DNA from 3 places in the Rhodococcus sp. OS5 genome. Region 1 is predicted to be linked to each of the others. Evidence: riboswitches for the same ligand, from Rfam matches in the RefSeq annotation. Region 1 holds a riboswitch; each other region holds the start of a gene.

Region 1 (7,925 bases):
ACGCACCCGACTCGGGTTCGCGAACACTGTGACCGTCAGCGAAGAAGACGGCGTCCAGCTTGCCGCGTTCGGCGATCTGGGCGAGCGACTCGTAATACGTTATGTCGCCGAGACTTTCGACCGGTGAGTCGCGATGACGCCATGCCGCACTGTGATGTCCGCAACCGAGCAGGAACGCACCTATCCGCAGCTGTGCGCCCATCAGTTCTTGACGAGTCCGCCGTCGACAACCAGGTTCTGGCCGGTCACGGCCCGCGACCATGGGGAGGCGAAAAAGAGTGCAGCGTCGGCAAATTCGTCCGGCGTGGTGACTCGGCGCAGGGGAGTGCTTGCCGCGATCATGTCGAACACGGCTTCCGGTGTTGCGGCGCTCGCATCGGTGGTGCGGAGCAAGCCGCCCGAGACCATGTTGACTGTGATCCCGTCCGGACCGAGGTCGGCGGACAGCGTCCGTGTCAGTGCCAACAGTGCGGCCTTGGCAGCGGTGTAGTCGTGGTACGGAACTACCGGATTCTGGACCAGATTGGTTCCGACAGTGATGATTCGGCCGAAGCCGAGTTCGCGCATGCCTGGTAGCGCTGCCTGGGTGGTATTGAGTGTTCCGGCAACAGCTCCGCGTAGTTGAGAGTCGAAGTCGGCCCAGGTGATCGTGTCCGCGTTCGGCCGTGCATCGCCGTTGAACGAGAAGTCGACCAGTGCATTGTCGACCACGGTCGAGATCGGTGCGTCGAATCTCTCGCGTGCAGCGGAGAACAACTGGTCGACGGAACTGCGGTCCGTCACGTCCGCCTGGACTGCGAAGGTGCGATCCTCACCCAGTTCGGCGACCAGGGCCTCGGCGGCATCGCGGCTCTTGTTGTAGTTCACGATTACGCGGGCGCCCGAGCGGGAGAATGCTCGGCTCAGTGCGGCGCCGAGCCCGCGGGCGCCACCGGTGATCAGAACGATCTGCTCGTCGAGGTTCAATGCGCGCTGAAATTGCTGTTCGGTCACGTCGACATCCCTCCGCCAGTGCTAACTGGTCAGGTTCATCGGGTCTGATCTCAGCCGACTTTTTCGGCACCCCGTGTCACCGTCCATCAGACCACGTGAGGTGAATCGTCCTGAACGCCGGGTGCGTTGTAACGGCCGGCGCGATGAGTTTTCGATCGCGCGGGAGTCGTAATTGCAAGCGAAGTGGCAACCGGCCGCTCGCCTTCGCCCCAGGAGATTCCGATGACCACCCAGCCCGTCCACACTGTTTCCGGTAACGCCACGACGACGACACCTTCGGCCACGGCTCGCAAGCTCGGATACGTCCTGAGTGGGCTGTTCGTCGTTTTCATGCTCTTCGACGGCATCATCCACATTCTCAACCTTCAGACAGTCAAGGATGCGTCGGCTGAACTTGGGTTGCCGGACTCGCTGGCATTGACGGCTGGGGTGGTGCAACTGATCTGCCTTGCGCTGTACGTGATTCCGCGAACGTCGATACTCGGCGCGATTCTGCTCACCGGTTACCTGGGGGGAGCGGTGTTGACCAACCTTCGAGCTGAACAGCCTCTGCTGAGCACGACCCTGTTTGCCGTCTACACCGGAATCGTCATGTGGGCGGGACTGTATCTCCGGGACGAGAAGGTTCGCGAGATCATCCCGCTGCGTCGGGCCTGAAATAGGCCCCGAGGGGGTTGCGTGGGACGCGGTGTCCCATTATGTTTGACCTCATTCAAGTCCGTCGACTGCAATCGACGGACTGGCCGTGAGGAGACACCGATGGCTCGGTCAGCGTCGATCGAAGTGGAAAAGCCGTACCACCAGGTACTGCAGACTTTGTCCGAGGGCTCAGTTGCCCGCAGTTTCGATCCCTATCTCGACATCGACTGGGATTCACCAGAGTTCGCGATCGATCCGCATGATCCGAGATGGGTGCTCTCGTCCGTGTCGGACCCCCTCGGGGCGACGCAGTGGTACCAGGATCAGTCGTTGGAGCGTCGAATCGCCATGGGAATGTGGCGTCAGGCGAACGTGACCAAGGTGGGTTCGGCCTTCGAGAGCATCTTGATCCGGGGAATGCTGCAATACATCATGGCGCTACCCAACCAGTCGCCTGAGTTTCGGTACTGCCTGCACGAGATGACCGAAGAGTGCAATCACATCCAGATGTTCCAGGAACTCGTCAATCGCATGGACATCGACGTGCCGGGTATGCGTCCGATGTTCCGGCGACTGTCGCCGATCATCGGAGTGCTGGGAGCAAAGTTCCCGGTCATCTTCTTCATCGGCATTCTGGCTGGTGAAGAACCGATCGACCACTTCCAGAAGGATCTCATCCGTGAGGGTAAGGACACGCCGCCGGCGATGCTCCGCACCATGGAGATCCACATCGCCGAAGAAGCGAGACACATCTCGTTTGCTCACGAGTTCCTGCGCAATCACGTCCCCAGACTCAGTCGTACGAGTCGAGCCATCACATCGGTCGCCTTCCCCGGCGCGATGCGTTGGCTTGCGGGTGAAATCATGTCACCGCCAAAGGAATTCGCCGAAGAATTCGGAATCCCGGACGAGGTGATGAAGAGCGCCTTCTGGGGGAGCCCGCATTCACGCCGCATCCTGGGTAACTACTTCGGCGAAATGCGAGCCCTGGCAGACGAACTCGGATTGATGAATCCGGTGTCGAAGCGTGCGTGGCGAAAGCTGCGCATCGACGGCGACTACGCCCGCTACCGCGGCGAGCCGAAGCGTTCCGACAAGACCCGGATCTAGTCCGGCCGCGAAGTTCCTCCGTCGGAGGACACCAGCTCGGCTATGAGCGTGGACAATTCGACATGGGGATCGATCTGTAGTCCGCTCGAGCGGGCAACGCCGTCGAACATGTACCAGGTGTATTTCGCGAGGTCGGCGACGATCTCTTCGCGGCTCGGTTTCGGATCGGTGCTTCGGACCCAGTGGGTGAGCGTGCCCTCGACCATTGTCACCACTGCGAACGGTAGTGAATCGAAGGGTGAGGAGTCGATCCCCACGGATCGACCGACTTCGGTGATAGTGGTGCGGGCGGAGTCGGCGATTGTGGCCTTCAGACTGCTGATCGCGTCGATGCTCTCGTCGTCGTAGTCGGTGGGGCCGGTACCCATGAACTCGTGAATCCGCGGATGCTCGGTGATCCACTCGGCGACGGCGCTGATGGTTCGGGTCAGGATCTGGTCGAGAGTGCCTACCGAAATGCTCATCGAAGCATCCAGGGCCGCCGCAAATTGGCCGAGCACAAACGCTCGCACTCGTCGATCGAGGTCGTCTCGGCCGCTGAATTGGCGGTACACCACCGACTTGGCGAGGCCGGCACGATCGGCGATCTGCTGGACGGACACCTCGGCACCTGCCGCACGCTCTTCGATCAGTTCGACCGCCGAGGTGAGTATCCGTTTCTGACGCTCGGAGTTGTGTCGCTCCCACCGCGCTTCGCGACCGGTCAACTCTGCAGTGACAGGTTGCACAATTGCGTCGCTCGGCATCGCGCCAGTCTATCCGGACGGACCTGCCGTGTTTCCGACTTGTCATCGGGCGCGGCATCGGGATCGGTCGTCGGTACAACGTGGGACACTGGTCGAGTGAGGTTGTATCGAGACACGGCGGTGGTGCTGCGCCTGCACAAACTGGGCGAAGCCGACCACATCGTCACGTTGCTCACCCGTCAGTTCGGGTTGGTACGTGCCGTGGCCAAAGGTGTCCGCCGAACCACCTCCAAATTCGGTGCCAGACTCGAACCGTTTGCTCACATCGACGTGCAACTACTTCCGGGCAAGAATCTCGACATCATCACTCAGGTGCAGACGGTCGACGCATTCGCCACCGACATCGTCGACGACTACAGCCGGTACACCACGGCCTGCGCCGTACTCGAAACTGCCGAGCGGTTGGCCGGCGAGGAACGCGCGCCGGCCCCGCAGCTTCAGCGATTGACGGTGGGAGCACTGCGTGCGATCGCCGAGCAGGCACGACCGGTCGAGTTCGTGCTCGACGCGTTCTTGTTGAGAGCCATGGGCTATGCGGGTTGGGCGCCTGCCCTCGAAGAGTGCGCCCGCTGCAGTGCTCCTGGACCGCACCGGGCCTTTCATGTCGCCGCAGGCGGAGCCGTGTGTACCTATTGCCGCCCGGCGGGTGCTGCGACGCCGTCGCCCGGAGTGCTCGACTTGATGGAAGCCCTGCTCCGAGGGGAGTGGGAGGGTACCGATTCGGCGCCCGCGACGCTGCGGACGCAAGCCAGCGGACTGGTCGCGGCACACCTGCAGTGGCATCTCGAGCGCCAATTGCGGACGTTGCCGCTGATCGAGCGTTCGAGGCCGCATGCAGCCGTCGAGGTCGACTTGCCCGTGAGGCAGGATGGAACACGTGATTCGACGACGCGAACCGCGAACTCCGCTTGATTCTGCTGCTGACCGGGTGATCCGACCACCGGACCCACATCCGTCCGGGGCGACCCCGCCGATCCTGCAGACCGAACTGATCCCGCGCCACGTCGCTTTGGTGATGGACGGCAACGGACGATGGGCGCAGGAGCGCGGTCTGCCCCGAACCGCCGGGCACGAACGCGGCGAAGCTGTCCTGATGGACACCGTCTGCGGGTGCATCGAGATGGGTGTCGAGTGGCTCTCCGCTTACGCCTTCTCCACCGAGAACTGGAAGCGCAGTCCCGACGAGGTTCGATTCCTGATGGGCTTCAACCGTGATGTCATCCGCCGTCGACGCGACGAGATGAACGAAATGGGTGTGCGTGTTCGCTGGGCCGGTCGTAAGCCACGCCTGTGGGCCAGCGTGATCAAGGAACTCGAGATCGCCGAAGAACTGACCAAGAACAACACCGTCATGAACTTGACCATGTGTGTGAACTACGGCGGCCGGGCCGAAATTGCCGATGCGGTAAAGGAAATCGCGAAGCGTGTCGCGGCCGGTGAGATCAATCCGGACAAGATCACCGAGGCGACGGTTGCCAAGTACCTCGACGAACCCGACATGCCCGACGTCGATCTCTTCCTGCGTCCGTCGGGGGAACAGCGGACGTCCAATTTCTTGATCTGGCAATCCGCCTACGCCGAAATGGTGTACCAGGAGAAGCTGTTTCCCGATTTCGACCGCCGCGACCTTTGGGCCGCCTGCGTCGAGTACGCCTCACGTGACCGTAGATTCGGTGGCGTCAAATGACAGGGGAGAACATGACCGACACCACCGACGAAGCAGCCCGCCTACAAGAACGCGCGGCCGCCTCGCTGGCGCATTTCGTGACGGTCGATGTGGCTGCCGACGGATCACTGGGTTTCCAGTACTCCGGCGCGCTGTGTTCCATCCAGGCGATGAATCTGTCCGAGGGTCTGGACGTGCTGTCCATGACGTGCGTTCTCGCATGGGACCGACCGGTCAGCGCGGCACTGCATCGCAAGGTGGCCGAGCGAAATCGCACCATCCAATTCGGCTCCATCGCGGTGTTCGGCCACGGCAGTCTGGCGGACGTCATCCTGCGTTACACGTTCCCTGCCGCCGGACTGGACGACGAGGCACTGACCACGATGTTGCTACTGGCGCTCACCGGTGCCGATACCGCCCGGCAGGGTTTGATTCCCTGACGCTCTCAGGCGGCGGCGCAGTCGCGGCAGGTGCCGAAGATCTCGACGGTGTGACTCACTTCGGTGAAACCGTTGTCCTCGGCGATGGTCTGTGACCACTGCTCGACCGTCGGGCCCTCGACCTCGACGGTGAATCCGCAGTTGCGGCACACCAGGTGATGGTGGTGCCCGGAGGAGCAGCGTCGGTAGACGGACTCACCTGTGTCGGTGCGTAGGACGTCGATGGTTCCGGCGTCGGAGAGTGCCTGCAGCGTGCGGTAGACGGTGGTCAGGCCGATGCCTTCACCTCGCTTGCGCAGTTCGTCGTGCAATTCCTGTGCCGACTTGAATTCGTCGATGTCGTCGAGCAGGGCGGAGATGGCGCTGCGCTGTTTCGTGGAACGAACGCCGACTGTGGCCGGTCCACGTTTCGAGGTCGTACTGCCCGGGGTGTTCATGCGGTGGAATCTCATCCTTCTTCGGCGTGGGCGACAGCGTCGACGACGATGTGTGCAAGGTGATCGTCGACGAGTCGATAGAGAACTTCTCGTCCGTTGCGCTCGCCGCGGACGACGCCCGCTGCTTTGAGTACGCGCAGATGCTGGCTGATGAGTGGCTGAGTGACACCGAGAGCTCCGACGAGTTCGTGAACGCAACGCTCCGACTCGTGCAACTGAAGCACGATCGCGATCCGAACGGGTGCAGCGAGCGCCCGCAGAATTTCGCCGGCGGCCGCCAGGGTTTCCTTGGGCGGCACGGGCGCGGGCGGTGCGGCTTCGAACGGGTCGTGCGTGTGTCCGAGGTCGGAATGATCATGGCTTTTGTGGAGATCGCCGGTATCCGCAATGCTCACAGCGAGGCTCCTTCGAGGGGTAGATCATGATGTCCGGGCATAGCCATCTCACCACATTATTGCAAATCACTTTCATTTTGATATGCACAAGTATGCATGTCAACCTTGGACGGAAGTGCGTGGCAGCCGCCAGATAGGCTGATGGTGCGAAAAGCGCACGAAAATCATGCATCTATTACCCAGATGGAGAGCAATCGAGTGGCACCCAAGTCCAAGATCGAAGCCGTTGTCAATCTCGCCAAGCGGCGAGGCCTGGTCTACCCGTGCGGTGAGATCTACGGCGGTACCAAGTCCGCATGGGACTACGGCCCATTGGGTGTCGAGCTCAAGGAGAACATCAAGCGCCAGTGGTGGCGCAACATGGTCACCAGCCGCGAGGACGTCGTCGGCCTCGACTCGTCGGTGATTCTGCCCCGCGAGGTGTGGGTCGCGTCCGGTCACGTCGGTGTCTTCAACGACCCGCTCGTCGAGTGCCTCAACTGTCACAAGCGTCACCGTCAGGATCACCTGCAGGAGGCGTACGCGGAGAAGAAGAAGCTCGACAACCCGGACGACGTCTCGATGGATGTCATCGGTTGCCCCGATTGCGGCACCGTCGGCCAGTGGACCGAGCCGCGCGACTTCAACATGATGCTCAAGACGTACCTCGGCCCCGTCGAGAGCGAAGAGGGCATGCACTACCTTCGCCCCGAGACCGCACAGGGCATCTTCGTGAACTTCGCCAACGTGCTGACCACCTCGCGTAAGAAGCCGCCGTTCGGCATCGGCCAGATCGGCAAGAGCTTCCGCAACGAGATCACCCCCGGCAACTTCATCTTCCGCACCCGTGAGTTCGAGCAGATGGAGATGGAATTCTTCGTCAAGCCGGGCGAGGACGAGCAGTGGCATCAGTACTGGATCGACTACCGCCTTGACTGGTACACCGGCCTCGGTATCAACAAGGACAACCTGCGTCTGTACGAGCATGCGCCGGAAAAGCTTTCGCACTACTCGAAGGGCACGACCGACATCGAGTACCGCTTCCACTTCCAGGGCAGCGAATGGGGCGAGCTCGAAGGTATCGCGAACCGTACCGACTTCGATCTCTCGACGCACTCCAAGCACTCGGGCACCGAGCTGAACTACTACGACCAGACGACGGGCGAGCGGTACACGCCGTACGTCATCGAGCCGGCGGCCGGTCTCACGCGTTCGCTGATGGCCTTCCTGGTCGACGCCTACACCGAGGACGAGGCGCCCAACTCCAAGGGCGGCGTCGACAAGCGCACAGTGCTCCGCCTGGATCGTCGACTCGCTCCCGTCAAGGCTGCCGTTCTGCCGCTCTCGCGTAACGCGGACCTGACGCCGAAGGCCAAAGATCTTGCAGCGCAGCTGCGTCAGAATTGGAACGTCGAGTTCGACGACGCCGGCGCCATCGGTCGTCGTTACCGTCGCCAGGACGAGATCGGCACACCGTTCTGCATCACGGTCGACTTCGACACTCTCGAAGACCAGGCTGT
Region 2 (7,925 bases), 2.3 Mb from region 1:
GATTCGCGATACCCAGCCCTGTCCCGATGGGTGAACCGAGCGGCATGACTGCCGCGCAGCCGACCTCTTCGAGGCGAAGCGCCAGCACCGGATCGTCCGTCGTGTACGGCAGGACGGTGAATCCGTCGTCCACCAATTGTTCTGCGGCGGAGACGAGTTCGATTGCGTCGGGCAGCAGAGTCCGCTCGTCGGCGATGACTTCGAGTTTGACCCAGTTCGTCTCGAGCGCTTCGCGTGCCAACTGCGCCGTCAGGACCGCTTCGGCGGCGCCCCGACACCCGGCGGTGTTCGGCAACGGTTCGATTCCGAGGCGACGAAGCAGGTCCAGAACGCCGGTGCCGCCTGCCGCGTCGACTCGCCGCATCGCGACGGTGGTCAGTTCGGTACCGGAGGCGACAAGCGCTTCCTCGAGCACCGCAAGGTTGGCGGCGCCGCCTGTCCCCGTGATGAGCCGGGAACCGAAACTGCGGCCCGCGATAGTGAGAAGGTCCTGCTCAGCCACCCTGCACCGCCGTGAGGATCTCGATTTCCCAACCACGTCCGACGGATTCGTCCCAACGCCCGCGAGGAAAGAGCGCACCGTCGACGGCGACGGCGATGCCTTTGCTCGGCAACTCGAGGTGCGTCAGAAGTTCGGTCACCGTGACTGCTCGATCGAACTCGAGATCTTCGCCGTTGACGGTGATCCCGATCGGGACCTGCTCACTCATGAATTTTCCTTAGCTACTGCGAACCGCTCGGGTTCGGTTCCTTTTACCTCGACCAAAGATGTGCCGTTCAGCAACGCGACCGTCGCATCGGCGGTGACGGGCGTCAGCAGGACTCCGTTGCGGCCGTGCCCGGTGGAGACGACAACACGATCGGACACGCGCCCGATCAACGGCAGGTTGTCCGGCGTCATGGGACGCAGACCTGCCGCGCACTCGTACAGTTCGTATTCGCCGATCGCCGGCATCAGTGCCTCGGCGTCGTTGATCAGGTCCCGTACTCCGGCCATCGTGACCTGTGTGTCCTCACCAGACTCGTATTGTGTTGCGCCGACGACGATTCCGTCACCGCGCGGGACGAGGTAGGCGGGCCGCCCGTGGACGCTTCCGCGGATGGTGCGGCTGGGCGCCGGGGTGACTCCAGGCCTACTGCGCAAGCGAAGGATTTCGCCCTTGACCGGGCGTACCGGTAGCCCGGGCCACAGCTTGGGTGACGCGATACCGGCGGTGAGCACTATCTGATCGGTATCGAGTTCGGCGAGGTCGTCGACGGCCCGCGCGATCAATTCGACGCCGGATTCCGCACAGGCCTTCTGCAACGCCGCCAGCAGAAGTCTGTTGTCGACGGCGGACTCACCAACAGCCATCAACCCCGACCGGATGCCCCGGCCCAGCATCGGTTCGAGTTCACGGATGCGCGCGCGACCGAGAACTTCGAGTTCGTGCCCCTGCGAGCTCACCCACTCGGCGATGGTCTGCAGGTCCTGCGCGTCGGCAGCGTCGAGTGCAACCGTCAGCGAGCTGTCCGCGGTGAAGACCGATTGCCCGAATTTTCCGAGCTCCTCACCGAACGTCGGCCACCGTTCCAGGGACGCTGCACCGATTGTCAACGCGGTTTCTTCACCCGGCCAGCCTTCGGAAAGCGGGGCAAGCATTCCGCCCGCCACCCACGAAGCACCTGATCCAATGGACGGGTCGTACAACCGAACGGCCCACCCGTCGCGGGCTGCTCGCCACGCGATAGCGAGACCGATGACACCGCCGCCGACAACCGACACCGTACGAGCGTGTGTACTCACGAAACTCCACCTCCACTTCCTGCGCCGGCATGATCCGGGTCAGGTCTGACGGTCGGGATCTGGTCGCGATCCCCTCTCAGCCCTACGAACCTCGCAGTCACGACAAAAAGTGACGACGACGTTTCAGGACTCCCGTGTCGAACCTTGCTCCCTAGAGGCTACCGTTTGCTCCGTGCACCCCACACATCCCAGTAACGACATCGACCGGCGCGAGCGCCTGGCAGCAGCACGGCTGTACCTGTGCACCGACGCGCGCCGCGAGAAAGGCGACCTCGCGCAGTTCGCCGAGGCAGCATTGTCCGGCGGAGTCGACATCATCCAATTGCGTGACAAAGGCTCTGCCGGTGAGCGCGAGTTCGGCCCGCTCGAGGCCAAGGACGAACTGGTGGCGCTGGGCATTCTCGCGACCGCAGCGCGACGCCACGGCGCATTGTTGGCCGTCAACGATCGCGCGGATCTCGCGATGGCTTCCGGCGCCGACATCCTCCACCTCGGCCAGAACGACATTCCCGTCCCCTACGCGCGAACCGTTGTCGGTGAAGACGTAGTCATCGGCCGTTCGACGAGCAGTCGCGCGCAGGCGAGTTTGGCCGCCATCGAAGAGGGCGTCGACTACTTCTGTACCGGGCCGGTCTGGGCGACACCGACCAAACCGAATCGAAGTGCGTCCGGTTTGGAACTGGTTCGATCGACCGCCGACGCCGCACCGCCGCGGCCCTGGTTCGCGATCGGCGGCATCGACGAAGAACGTCTGCCAGAGCTGCTCGATGCCGGCGCCAGGCGCATCGTCGTCGTGCGTGCAATCACGCAAGCATCGGATCCCCAGGCGGCCGCGCAACGCCTCGCCGCAGCCGTCGCTGGGCGCTGAAAGCCGGTAACTGGCGTTCGTCAAGTGTTTGCCGGGCGATTTCCGCACAGTTACGGGTCAGCACGCCTGACTCGAATTGTGAACGGAAGTTGTCCGATCAGACAACAAACTCCCAGTTCCTAGGTGCGATTGGATGTCCGAAAAGTCGGATTAAGTGATCTTGCTCACAGTTGCTTCGATTGCGTGTCACATCCCATTCGGTTTGTTGTAGTTTACCTCCAGTTACTAACTGAACCTAGGAGCACTAAATGGGATCCCTCGACACCGGCTCGCTCAGCACCGAATCGCTCGAAGACCTGAACCTCGGCAAGATCAGCGAGCTGCTCAAGCTCGGTATCACCGCGGTCAGCTTCATCACGGCGCTGAACTCGCTCAGCTGAGCCTCGTTTCGGTCGACGACCGAAACACCGAAGGGCCGGACTCCCGCGGAGTCCGGCCCTTCTGCTGTGTATGAACTGTGAAGACTCGAGTGCTACGACTGCGTACTCGACGCCTCGGACAGGTTCTGGTCACTGCCTGACTGCTCACTGCCTTGGTGGGAACTACCCGACAACCATCCGAATCCGCCGTCCTCGAGCACGACGGTGTGCGGATCGCCGTCCACGGCCACAACAGGCTCGGTCCGGAGGTCGGGCCATGAGGAACCGAAGCCCGGATGCAGCGGCAGTGAGTCGACGTCGGCTTCGCGTACCCACCGCAACTCGGTGCTCTCACCATTGGCAACCGTCGACAGTGGATGCGCCGCGTCAGCCACGACGGTGGTGTAAGTCCACCCGCTCTCGGCGCGCATCGTCACTACTTCCCCGCGGACACGGACGGCGTCCTCGGCGATACCTGCTTCTTCGTGTGCTTCCCGGACGGCAGCGTGCGTCGTGCTCTCGTGTGAGTCCCGCGCTCCGCCGGGCAGTGCCCACGTTCCGCCCTGATGGCTCCACGCCGCACGATGCTGCAGCAAGACCATGGGTGATCCGTCCGAATCGGGGGCACGCAGAAGCAGTCCTGCGGCTCCGTGTTTACCCCAATGCCGAGTACCGTCCGATCCGATGGACCAACCGTCACCGTCACCACGCATCGACTACCTCGCTCCGCCTGCTCTCGCCGTTGTCCCACACTAACCGTTTCAATCTGCTCCAGGTGTAGGTGATGCTTATATGCTCGCGAAGATGCCCTGAATCATTTCTCGGCGGCATCATTTCTCGGTAGCCCGCCTACAGCGAAGTGAGGTGCTCGATGGTCGACCGTGTCGTCCCGTCCATCGAACCCCGGTCGCTGCCGCCCTCCGAGGCCACATCAGTGTCGGCGGAGGACGAGCAGGCACTTCTGCGGCGCGAACTGCAGGCCTTCATGTCCTCGACGCCTGGCCGGTTGACCGTCGTCGGACTGATCCTGATCGCGATCACTTTGATCGCCGGACTCCTCGCCACCGCAGCGATCGAGAACCGCCAGGCGAACCTCGACCTCCTCCTCGTCGAAACCGAGCCTCTCGCCAACTCGGCCCAGAATCTCTACAGTGCGTTGTCCTTGGCAGACGCCGCCGCGGCCACCGCCTTCATCTCCGGCGGCCTCGAACCCGCCGAAGTCCGCGACCGATACACGCAGTCGATCGGTGAGGCCTCTGCGGAGATCGTCCAGGCGTCGGCCGGTCTCGACTCGACCGATCTTGCCGGTCACAGCGCGTTGACCACAATCTCGACCGACCTCTCCGTCTACACCGGGCTGGTCGAAACTGCACGGGCGAACAATCGCGTCGGAAACCCGGTCGGGGCAGCATATTTGAGCGAGGCCTCGCAGTTGATGCAGACCTCGCTGCTGCCGATGGCCCAGCAACTGCACGCCTCGCAGGAGACGCTGGTCTCCCAAGTACAGCGCGATTTCGAGACTCCACCGTGGTGGCCGATCGTGGCGTTCGTCTTCGTGCTGTGCGCGCTGGTGGCGACACAGATGTACTTCTCCCGCAAGAGTCGCCGACGCTTCAATCTCGGGTTGATCCTTGCCTCGCTCGCGGTCGCTGCAGCTCTGCTGTGGCTGCTCACGGTCGGACTGGTCTCCGCACTGGCCACCGGGCGCGCGCTCGACGCCGGGGCCGAGCCACTGCACGAACTGACCGAGGCACGAATCATGGCGCAGCAAGCACGCACCGTGGAAACCCTCACGCTGGCGAGGCGGGATTCGACCGCCGAGGACAACGTGACGTTCACCCGCAAGGTCGATGCTCTGCGGGACATCCTCGAGGGCCTGCAAAGCGACGAACGCGCCCGAGTGAACAGCGAAGTGCTGACCGCCGCACTCGACTCGCGCCAGCAGTGGGTGGCTGCGCACACGCGCATGTACGACCGTCTCGGAAACGGCGACTTCACGTCCGCCGCAGCCATCACCATCGGCGCCGGAGAACAGGATTCGGCCGCGGAGTACGGAAAGCTCGATCACGAACTCTGGCAGGGAATCGTGGATTCGCGCACGAATCTTCGGTCCGACGTCTCGTACGCCTCCCGGGTGTTGGCTGCCTCTGCACCGGGCATGTCTGTATTGGCAGTTCTCGGAGTTGCCGGAATCTTCATCGGATTCTGGCCTCGACTGCGGGAGTATCAGTGACGGGAGTACCGGTGATGCGGAGGAAGAGCCCGGCCGTATGTGTCGCGGTTCTGGCAGCGGCCATGCTGATGCTCGCCGGTTGCGGTGCGGATCGAGCCGAAGACTTGGACAACGCAGGCGCCACGTCGTACACGGAACCGCCGCTGCCGGCCGAGGCCACCATCGCTCCCAGCCCGACACCGACGACTACCGCGTCGTGCACCAACCTCACCGCGAGCCTGCGGCCCACCCCCGCAGACGCATCTCCGCAGCCACCCACGCCGAGCCTCGACGCCATCCGCGCCCGCGGGCGGCTGATCGTGGGCCTGGACACCGGTTCCAACCTCATGAGCTTTCGCGATCCGGCCACCGGGCGCCTCGAGGGTTTCGACGTGGACATCGCCCGCGAAATCGCCCGAGATCTGCTCGGTGACCCGGAGAAGATCGAGTACCGAATCCTGACGTCGGACGATCGGATCGCCGCACTCCAGGAATCGATGGTCGACGTGGTCGTCAAGACCATGACCATCACGTGCGAGCGGCGCGAGAAGGTCGACTTCTCGACGCAGTACTTCTCCGCTGAACAACGAATTCAGGTCTTGCAGGGGTCATCCGTCCGCGGCATCGACGACCTCGCAGGCAAGCGGGTCTGCGCTGCCCGGGGAACGACCTCGGCGACTCGAATCCAGCAACTCCAACCCGAAGCCACCGTCGTCACCGTCCCGATGTGGTCCGACTGCCTCGTCGTCCTCCAGCAGGGGCAGGTGGACGCGATCAGCACCGACGACACGATCCTCGCGGGCCTCGCCTCGCAAGACCCGTATCTGATGATGGTCGGTGGCTCACTGGGCGTCGAACCGTACGGAATCGGAGTGAACAAGGACAACCCCGACTTGGTCCGATTCGTCAACGGAACACTGGATCGGATCCGGAGCGACGGGACCTGGAACCGTATCTACGACCGCTGGCTCAGCGTCCTCGGTCCTTCGCCCGGTCCCCCGCCGGCCGTCTACCGGGATTGAGGCTGACATGACCGAAGAAACCGGCCCCGAGCCCGACGCCACGCAGGCTTCCATGCGTCCCGAACCCGAAGCCACCGGCGCCTACGAGCGGCCCGAGCCCGAAGCCACCGGCGCCTACGAGCGTCTCGAGCCGACTTCGGCGCAGATACGGGGTACCACGCCCTCCGCATCCTCCTCCCCGACCGGCCGCTCCACTCGATCCCGCCGCAGCCGGTCGGGGCGAAAGCTGCGTCTCGGCGGCGGCCTGGTCGAGGTTCCCCCCGTCCCGCAGATCGACCCCGCATCTGCGGTGATGAGTGACCCGACCGTCCCCGAGCGGAAACGGTTCTGTTGGAAATGCAACGAACCAGTCGGTCGTAAGAGCGCAAGCACCAAGGCAACTCAGCACGGCACCTGCCCCAAGTGCGGTTCCACTTTCGACTTCCGTCCACTCCTCGAAGAGGGCGAATTGGTGTCCGGTCAATACGAGGTTCAAGGGCCCATCGCGCACGGCGGCCTGGGATGGATCTACCTCGCGATCGATCGCAATGTCAGCGACAGGTGGGTAGTTCTCAAGGGGCTCTTGCATTTCGGTGATTCCGAAGCGCAAGCCGTTGCGGTGGCCGAGCGTCAGTTCCTCGCCGAGGTCGCCAACCCCAGCATCGTCAAGATCTTCAACTTCGTCGAGCATCCGCGCCCGGACGGCACACCCATGGGGTACATCGTCATGGAGTACGTGGGTGGGCGATCATTGCGAGAGGTGCTGGCCGAATTCCCGGACGGCAAGCACATGCCGATCGAGCAGGCAATCGGCTACGTACTGGAAATCCTTCCGGCGCTGAGCTATCTGCATTCCACCGGCCTGGCCTACAACGACCTCAAACCCGAGAACGTGATGGTCACCGAGGATCAGTTGAAGCTGATCGATCTCGGCGCCGTGTCCGGAATCGAAGACTACGGATACCTGTACGGTACCGCCGGCTATCAAGCACCCGAGATCATCGAGACCGGCCCGACCATCGCCTCCGACATCTTTACCGTCGGAAGAACACTCGCGGTTCTCACCCTCGACATGCCTTCGAAGCACGGACGGTACCTCGACGGCCTTCCCGAACCCGAGGACGAGCCACTACTGCGCGACCACGAGTTCTTCCACCGTCTACTGCTACGCGCCACCGACCCGGATCCGAAGAAGCGATTCCAGTCCGCCGAGGAAATCGCGGGACAACTCACCGGCGTTCTGCGAGAAATCCTCGCCGAGCAAACCGGGCAGGAGAATCCCGGACTCTCGCTCGTGTTCAGCAGGCAGCGAACGTCTTTCGGCACCGATGAATTGGTCGGGCAAACCGATGTGTACGTGGACGGTGTCAGCCACGACGCCGCTCTCGATCCGCGCGAAGTTGCGCACGCACTTCCCATTCCGTTGGTCGACCCCACCGATCCCAGCGCGCCGTTGCTGGCGGCAGCGGTGCACAGCGAACCGTCGCAGACCCTCGATGCGTTGAAACACGCCCGCGAGAACGGAATCGACCGAACATCGGGCACACCGGCGGCCGCCGTCTCGGGCGAAGTTCGACTGGCCGAGGCCAAAGCTCATCTCGATCTCGGTGATCCGGAAACCGCACTGACAGTTCTGGGCGAACTCCAGCAGAACATCGGGGACCACTGGAAGATCGAGTGGTATCGAGGACTTGCGGCG
Region 3 (7,925 bases), 330 kb from region 1:
GCCGGTGCTTCGCGAACTGGATCGTCCGCGGCACTCGACCGACGTCAGTTGAACCCCATCACGTCGTTGCCCCAGGCGACGCGCAATCCGTGATCGGGGTCGCTGACGAGGGTGTCGGCGGAGTCGATCAACAGCGTCGACCGCTTCTCTTCCTCGTACGGCGCCCAGTGCTTCGAGCCGTCGAGGGCCGCCGGCACGGCATGCCTGGCGAAGGCCAACCATCGCCGTTGGATACGGCCGGCCACCTCCATCGCGGCCTTCCGACCGCCGAGCCAGAACGTGGGGTCGACGTTCAGGGTTCCGAAATTGCCGAATACATAAGGTAATTCGGTCGCGTGGCCCGCGCCGATCCGCGCCGCCTTGAGCATCGGCGTCGCGTGATCGAAGCGGTAGACCCACGTAGGGGAATGCCTGCAGTGCGCGTCTGCGATCCAGAGGGTCGGCATGCGAAACGCCGCGTCCCGTGAAAGCGCCAGCGCGCCACTCGGTTTCGCATGGTCAGGGTAAGCCGACATGATCTCGGCAAGTTTGGTCGCGGAGATGTCGGGGTGATCGTCGGCCAGTAATTGGAGCATTGCCTCGACGGACTGCGCACTCACCGGCATCAGCGGAGACTTCATGAACTTGAAGATCGACGCCTCGTCCTTGTTGGAACCGATGATCAGTGGGATTCGGTGCGCGTAACCCTTCTGGAAAGCCGCAACCGGGTAGTGCGGCACCAGATCGCGATCGACAACGGGTGCCATCGCCAAAGTTCCCGGAATCCGGGTCGGAATTTCGTTGACCAAATCATCGCTTGCCTTGACGAGCAGTTCCAGATCCGTGGTCAGCAGATCGCCTGCGTCTTCGGGGTCGATCGAGAGCAGTTCGAGAAACCGCTCCGCCACGGTCTTGGCGCGCTCGGCCCCGTAGACGGAGGTCGCGGGCGGACTCTGGGCAATCGCACGATGGAACAGACCTTCGGCGCTCGGACAGGTCATGAGCGTCGTGATGGATCCTGCGCCGGAGGACTCCCCGAACACGGTCACCGCACTCGGGTCACCACCGAAGGCGTCGATGTTGTCTCGAACCCATTCGAGTGCCGCAATCTGGTCTCGCAGACCACAGTTCGATTCGAAAACAGTATCCGCGGTGGAGAATGCAGACAGGTCCAGGAATCCGAGTGCGCCGACACGATAGTTGAAGGAGACGAGAACGACGTCGCCGGTTTCAGCCAGATGACGGCCGTCGTAGATCGTTTGGGCGGCGGATCCGAGGCAGTAGGCGCCGCCGTGAATCCACACCATCACCGGTCGCGGCGTGCCGTCGGGTCGCGGGGCCCAGACGTTGATCGACAGGCAGTCCTCGTCGATTTTGAAGGCCCGATCGATCGGAACCGCCGGACTCTGGCCTTGCGGCGCGATCGGCCCGAACTCACGACAGTCGCGCACCCCGTCCCACGGCTGTGTGGGTTGTGGCGCTCGGAACCTCCGCTCACCCACCGGCGCCGCTGCGTAGGGCATGCCCTTCCACGCGAATACACCGCCATCCGGATACCCGCGGGCTTCTCCGCCTCGCGCCCGGATCACCAGAGTTCCGTCCTCGCCGAGATTTGGTCGAACGTCGGTCTCCATGTCTGAATCCCCTCCCGACCCGCGCGTGTGGCAATCAAGACCAAACCTACCAATCTCGGACGGGTGTGCGCCGAGTACGCAACCCCTCGGTGTTAAGGTCGCCTAGTTCTGACACGGGGTGCTCCGCATGGGCGGGGCTGAGAACACACCCGGGAACCTGATCAGGTAATGCTGACGAAGGGATGTCATGGCTACTACGCAGCCTGCATACAATTCTGCCGAAAACTCGGTGGCCACAGCGCCGTCGACGGATCGGTTCACAGATCGACTCTGGGCCGAGACGAAGGCCCTCCGCGAGTCGATCGACTCACTGGAGTTCCTCCGCCGCCTCGGCGACGGAACATTGCCTCTCGACGCGTTCCGCACGTACATCGAGCAAGACAAGCTTTATCTCGAGGGGTATTCGAAAGCGTTGTCCCTGGTCGCGGCCCATTCCCCGGATCCGCAGTCCGCGGGCTTCTGGTCGAATTCCGCGTCCACGGCAGCGACAGTGGAATCTGCGCTTCACGACGGACTTCTCACCGGTGGAATTCTTCCAGCGGGATCGGGAAGGCTCGAGCATTCGCAGGCCTGCCTGGGATACGTCTCGTATCTGACGGCGACTGCAGCAACTGCGCCTTACCCGGTCTCCGCAGCGGCAGTACTCCCCTGCTTCTGGATCTACGCCGAGGTCGGCCGCGATCTTGCCGCTTCAGCGCGCGAGGTACTCGACGCCGATCCGTCGCATCCGTACGCACAGTGGGTCACGACCTACGACGCACCCGAATTCCACGAGTCGGTGGCGCAGGCCCGCGTACTGGTCGATGCTGCGGCCGAAGCTGCCACCGAGACAGAGCGTGAGGCGATGAGCGAAGCATTCCGCATCGCCAGCCGCTATGAGCTGATGTTCTGGGATTCCGCACTCCACCAGCAGCCTTGGCCGGCGTCGTGATGTCGTTTGCGGCGCTGCGCCGCACGCTTGCCACGTCTGCCGCGATCGCAGCCGCGTTCACAGTTCTGACCGGATGCGCCTCTCACACCGGCTCTTCCGACGGGACCATTCGGTTCGCACTCGACTGGACACCGAACACGAACCACACCGGTTTGTACGTAGCACTCCAAGAGGGCTACTTCGAGGACGCCGGCCTGGACGTCTCGATCCTGCCGTACAACAACACCTCGCCCGACACCCTGGTCGATGCCGGCAATGCCGAGTTCGGCATCAGCACACAGAGTCAGGCCACGTTCGCCCGTGCAGCCGGCGCCGCCACGACGTCCGTCATCGCGCCACTTCAGCACCGCGCCACCGGCATCGGCGTGAAGGCGGATCGTGCGGACATCACGCGCCCACGTGATCTCGACGGGAAGACGTACGCCGGGTTCGGTGATCCCGGCGAAGTCGAAACGCTGCAGCAGATCATCCGCAACGACGGCGGGACCGGGAACTTCACGACGGTCACGCTCGGAACTTCCGCGTACGAAGCCGTGTACTCGGGCCAGGCAGACTTCACCGTCTCCTACTTTGCTTGGGAAGGCCTCGAAGCGGAGCGAAACGGAACTCCGATGCGGTACTTCCAGTACACCGATTACGGCTTCCCCGATGCGTATTCGATCGTGATCAACGGCAACCAGCAGTGGTTGAAGGACCATCCCGACGAGGCACGCAAGTTCGTCAAAGCCGTTCAACGCGGATATCAGACTGCTGCCGACAACCCGGACCAGGCCGCGCAGGATCTCATCGACGCGAACCCCGGAGCATTCACCGACGAAGACCTCGTGCGTGAGAGTCAGCGGATGCTCGCCGCCGACTACATGAAAGACGCCAACGGTGTTGTGGGCGCCCAGAATCTCGAAACCTGGTCGGGTTATTCGGGATTCCTCTTCGAGAACGGATTGCTCGCCGGACCCGACGGGAAGCCGTTGACCCAGAAGCCGGACTGGTCGGAGTACTTCACCAATGAGTATCTCGACGCGTCCTGACGTGAGCGGACGGTTGGTCTCGACCATGCGGCGGGCGCTTCCCGCGCTCGCCGTGGTGCTGCTCCTCGTGGCGGCGTGGCAGATCTACGTCGAGATCAGTGGGATTCGGCCGCAAGTACTTCCGTCTCCGGGGCGCGTTCTGTCCCAGGGGTGGGACAACCGCGAGATCATCTCCGGCCACGCCTGGTCGACATTGCAGGTCACGTTGGTCGGCTTCACTGTTTCATTGGTGTTGGCCTGGATTCTTGCTGTGGTCGTGGACTTTTCGCCGTGGTTGTCACGCGCGCTGGTACCACTTTTTGTCGTCTCGCAGACGCTGCCGATCATCGCCATCGCGCCGCTGATGATCATCTGGTTCGGCTTCGGGTTGTTGCCGAAGGTGTTGGTGATCGCCCTTGCGACGTTCTTCCCCATGACCATCGGACTCATCGAGGGATTTGCCGCGGCCGATCGGGAAGCGGGCGCTCTCCTGCGCAGTATGGGCAGCACTCGCTGGCAGGAGTTCCGATACGTTCGCCTTCCTTCGGCAATTCCGCGATTCTTCACTGCCCTGCGCATCGGCATCACGTATGCGGTCGTGGGTGCGGTGTTCTCCGAATACGTCGGCGCTACTTCCGGTTTGGGTATCTACATGAGCACCCAGAAGAACTCCTTCCGCACCGACCTGGTGTTGGCGGCCGTACTGGTGACCGCGTTGATCAGCGTCACGCTGTACTTGCTGACGTTCGCCATCGAGCGCATCGTTGCACCATGGGCGATGAACGAAAGGTCGCGGACATGACTGACCCGATGGTCGAGGATGCAGTGGTCGAAATCCAGGACCTGACCAAGAGGTTCGACACGGCCGGAGAATCGCGTCTCGTGCTCGATTCGGTGTCCTTTGGTGCCGACGCGGGCGAATTCGTGTCGGTGATCGGGCCGAGCGGCTGCGGAAAGAGCACGATCTTCAACGTCCTGGCCGGGCTCGAATCCCCGACCGCGGGTTCGGTCCGTGTGGGCACGCGCGCAACGGAATCCGAACCAGCCACCGAGGTGCATACCGCGTACATGCCGCAGAAAGATCTTCTGTTCCCTTGGCGTTCGGTACTGGACAACACGGCCCTCGGTTTGGAAGTGCAGGGAGTCGGCAAGAAGGAAGCACGCGAGCGCGCTCGCGAGTTGTTCCCGGCGTTCGGACTGTCCGGATTCGAGGACGCCCGGCCGTCACAACTGTCCGGCGGCATGCGCCAGCGAGCGGCGATGCTGCGCACCGTTGTTCAGGGCAAACCTGTCCTGCTGCTCGACGAGCCGTTCGGCGCACTGGACTCGTTGACCCGCACCGAGATGCAGGCCTGGCTACAAGACGTGTGGCAGCAGTACCGGTGGACCGTGCTGATGATCACCCACGATATTCGTGAAGCGATCTATCTGTCCGATCGCGTGGTCGTTCTGTCGGCGAGGCCGGCAACGGTCAGGTGCGTCGTCGACGTTCCCTTGCCGAGGCCACGCGAACTGGACATGATCACCTCGCCCGAGTTCGCCGACGTCGAGCGTGAACTGCTTGCGGTACTCCACGACGAGACGCGCAAGTCGCTACACCCCTAGCGGTTACTGACAATGCGCTGAGAGCGCGCCGATTTCACCTGCCGTTCAAGAGAAAGTGCATCGCAACGGTGCAACTTCGCGTAGGATGTCGCGGCGCGTTCGCCCAAAACGCCTTAATATCAGCAAGATCCGAACGCTCGACACGCAATCCGTCAACGCTGCACAATTCTCTGTACTCTTCGGTAACGTACACTCGGTCGCCTACGAGACCAACGGCCAGAAGGTAACTGGACGGTAAAGCGGAATCGTGGAGGCACAGTCATCGCAACAGATTTGGAAAGGGACAGCGTGAGCACACTGCAGTCAGGTCAGAGCCTCGGAGTCGGCCAGGAACTCAAGTCCGACAACGGCGCATACACCCTCACCTTGCAGGACGACGGCAACCTGGTTCTGTCCGAGGGCGGACAGGCTGTTTGGGCCGCAGGCACCAACGGATCCGGCGCCAACCGCGCCGAGGTGCAGGCTGACGGAAACTTCGTCATCTACAAGGACTCCGACGCCGTGTGGGCATCGCAGACCGCAGGCAACGACGGTGCCTCCCTCTCGGTTCAGGACGATCGCAACGTCGTTCTGTCCGTCGGCGGAAATGCTCTGTGGTCTTCGGACACTGCAATCGCAGCGCCGGCCGCCGAGGCTGCCCCGGAGCCCGCTCCGGCACCCGAGCCCGAGCCTGCCCCCGCCGCTCCGGCAGCGCAGAGCTACACCGTCGAAAGCGGCGACACCCTGTGGGCGATCGCAGAGCGTTTCTACGGTGACGGCAACCAGTACCAGCGCATCGCGGATGCAAACGGCATCCCGAACCCGGATCTCATCAACGCCGGTCAGGTACTGACGATCCCCGCCTGATTCACTGCTTGACCTGGCCCTGGGTGCCGACGTCCGCGTCGGCACCCAGGGCCTTTTGTGTTCTACGCCACACGGATTCGCGTCCCGCCCAGCAGACCCTGATACTCCATTGCGGCATCTTTTCGCCTACAGTACTTCCGTACTGCTCCCGAAGGACAGGTGTGCATGAAAGACAGAACAGTCATGATCGGCGCTGTCGCAGTGGCCGCTCTTTCTCTGACATCAGGCCTCGTTTTCGGCGGAGCAGCCGGCGCATTCGGTGCCGGCGGCCCTGTGGTGAAGCCTCCCACTCTGGTCTCGTCGGTTTCCGTGGAGTCCGTCGCCGGGATCGAACCGGCCGCGTTCTACAGCTCGGTTGCAGTCCCCACGGTTGTCATCCCGCCGACGCCGACCTGGCGAATCGCCGACGAGACGACTGCTCCTCGTAATCAGCCGCTTGTGGTGACCGCGACAAGCACGAGCTCCGCCACCTCGACTACGACGGCCACCAGTACGACAACACCCGTCTCATCCACGACAACTGCGTCGGCTACCGCGACCTCGTCACCGACCGCGACGGCCACAACCACCAAGACCAGCACCACCCCCGTTGTCACGACCGGATCCACGCCGCCCGTCGTCGAGGTCTCGCCCGTTCTCGCCGGATAACCCTCGCTCTTTCGCCCGCACACCGCCTGGCGTGACGGCGGTTACAGGCACACTTCAGTCGCCGCTCTCGAATAACCGATCTACCTGCAACTACCTTCCTCGTCGTCACGGTTCGTGGTCCGCTGCAATCCGGTCGACCGGAAAAGGACAGCAGCATTGTCGGAGCCTCGCGATACCGTATAGGTCTGAGCTTTTGCGGAAGGAGGTGGCTGATGAGCGCAATGGGCTTCGATCTCGATGTCAGTGTCGACCGGGCGTGGGCAGAATTTCAACGTCGCCTCGGCGATCACATTTCCATCATGGTCGACGGCGACGTTCTTGCCGTGGAATCGTCCACCGGCGACTTCGATCCAGCTGACGGCGCAGCGCCATGCGTTCAGTTCCTCGTGTGGGACGAGAACACAGTCCGCTGCGAGGTTCCTTCCAACGACTTCCTTCATCCGCGCTATCGACTCGACGATGCCGACGAACAAAAGTTGATCGCACTCGGCTGGAATCCGCCTTCCGAGAATCTCGAGGATCCGAACAACTCCCCCGCCTTCTGCGTCGACAAGGCGCAGAACTGGGCCGATCAGCTCGCAGCGATGACTGTCGCTGCATTCCGTGATGTGTTCGGTGTGCACCACCCGGCTTTTCTATCCAGCGATCTCACCGGCAACGAGCAGACTCCGGATTTCGATCCGTCGGTCGTCGAGTCGACAGAACTTCCGACACTCGACCCCACCGCGGCCTACATGCCCAACGACATCGACCACCTCAAGGAGTTGGTCACTCTCGCTTTGCTTCCCATGCTCGGCACTCTTCCCGAGCGAGACAGCGACGGCGACATACCCATTCGTGTCGGTTCGACTGTCATGTTCGTCGGTCCACTTTCCGAGTCCATGGACGTGCAGTTGTTCTCGCCGCTCGTTCAGGACATCAGCAACCGCACCCGTGCAGCCGAGGTCATCGCCGATCTCAACCGCAAGTGGTCGCGCATCAAGTTCGTCTTGATCGACGACCGTCTGTCGGTGTTCCTCGAGGTGGCGGGTTCACCATTCGTTCCCAAGCAACTCACCGATACGTGCGCCGCCCTGACGTCGTTCCTGCGTACCGTGGACGACGAGTTCGCCGCACGCGTCGGCGGAGACCTCTTCTTCGCGAACAAGAGCGGTGACTCCTCCTCACTGCAGCCCGATCTGACGGCCGAGGACCTGCCTCCCGAACTCGAGACCCTGCTGCACCTCGATCTGGACGTGGCCGAGGATCTCGACGCGGTAGCCGATGTCTGTGGTC

What was found. Region 1 has a riboswitch for thiamine pyrophosphate ahead of ACVZUB_RS18310 (3-oxoacyl-ACP reductase). Riboswitches for the same ligand answer to the same signal wherever they lie in the genome.
Region 2: it holds a riboswitch for thiamine pyrophosphate, as region 1 does, so the genes downstream of both, thiO (glycine oxidase ThiO) here and ACVZUB_RS18310 (3-oxoacyl-ACP reductase) in region 1, are expected to answer to the same signal.
Region 3: it holds a riboswitch for thiamine pyrophosphate, as region 1 does, so the genes downstream of both, ACVZUB_RS19795 (TenA family protein) here and ACVZUB_RS18310 (3-oxoacyl-ACP reductase) in region 1, are expected to answer to the same signal.

The regions. Positions count from the first base shown of each region.
Region 1 is NZ_CM166368.1:3,920,277-3,928,201, reverse strand. It holds gene ACVZUB_RS18315 (LLM class flavin-dependent oxidoreductase) at 1-202, opposite strand, end outside; gene ACVZUB_RS18310 (3-oxoacyl-ACP reductase) at 202-966, opposite strand; TPP riboswitch at 984-1,077, opposite strand; gene ACVZUB_RS18305 (DoxX family protein) at 1,216-1,650, shown strand; gene ACVZUB_RS18300 (AurF N-oxygenase family protein) at 1,753-2,742, shown strand; gene ACVZUB_RS18295 (TetR/AcrR family transcriptional regulator) at 2,739-3,488, opposite strand; gene recO (DNA repair protein RecO) at 3,585-4,400, shown strand; gene ACVZUB_RS18285 (isoprenyl transferase) at 4,357-5,175, shown strand; gene ACVZUB_RS18280 (YbjN domain-containing protein) at 5,172-5,594, shown strand; gene ACVZUB_RS18275 (Fur family transcriptional regulator) at 5,600-6,031, opposite strand; gene ACVZUB_RS18270 (ArsR/SmtB family transcription factor) at 6,043-6,426, opposite strand; gene ACVZUB_RS18265 (glycine--tRNA ligase) at 6,625-7,925, shown strand, end outside.
Region 2 is NZ_CM166368.1:1,571,768-1,579,692, reverse strand. It holds gene thiG (thiazole synthase) at 1-502, opposite strand, end outside; gene thiS (sulfur carrier protein ThiS) at 495-710, opposite strand; gene thiO (glycine oxidase ThiO) at 707-1,786, opposite strand; TPP riboswitch at 1,786-1,932, opposite strand; gene thiE (thiamine phosphate synthase) at 1,959-2,654, shown strand; gene ACVZUB_RS07385 (hypothetical protein) at 2,903-3,034, shown strand; gene ACVZUB_RS07380 (NUDIX hydrolase) at 3,127-3,726, opposite strand; gene ACVZUB_RS07375 (hypothetical protein) at 3,885-5,246, shown strand; gene ACVZUB_RS07370 (glutamate ABC transporter substrate-binding protein) at 5,261-6,247, shown strand; gene ACVZUB_RS07365 (serine/threonine-protein kinase) at 6,255-7,925, shown strand, end outside.
Region 3 is NZ_CM166368.1:4,251,843-4,259,767, forward strand. It holds gene ACVZUB_RS19785 (MFS transporter) at 1-52, shown strand, start outside; gene ACVZUB_RS19790 (carboxylesterase/lipase family protein) at 45-1,613, opposite strand; TPP riboswitch at 1,718-1,813, shown strand; gene ACVZUB_RS19795 (TenA family protein) at 1,801-2,544, shown strand; gene ACVZUB_RS19800 (ABC transporter substrate-binding protein) at 2,544-3,572, shown strand; gene ACVZUB_RS19805 (ABC transporter permease) at 3,550-4,353, shown strand; gene ACVZUB_RS19810 (ABC transporter ATP-binding protein) at 4,362-5,156, shown strand; gene ACVZUB_RS19815 (LysM peptidoglycan-binding domain-containing protein) at 5,445-6,002, shown strand; gene ACVZUB_RS19820 (hypothetical protein) at 6,168-6,650, shown strand; gene ACVZUB_RS19825 (T3SS (YopN, CesT) and YbjN peptide-binding chaperone 1) at 6,863-7,925, shown strand, end outside.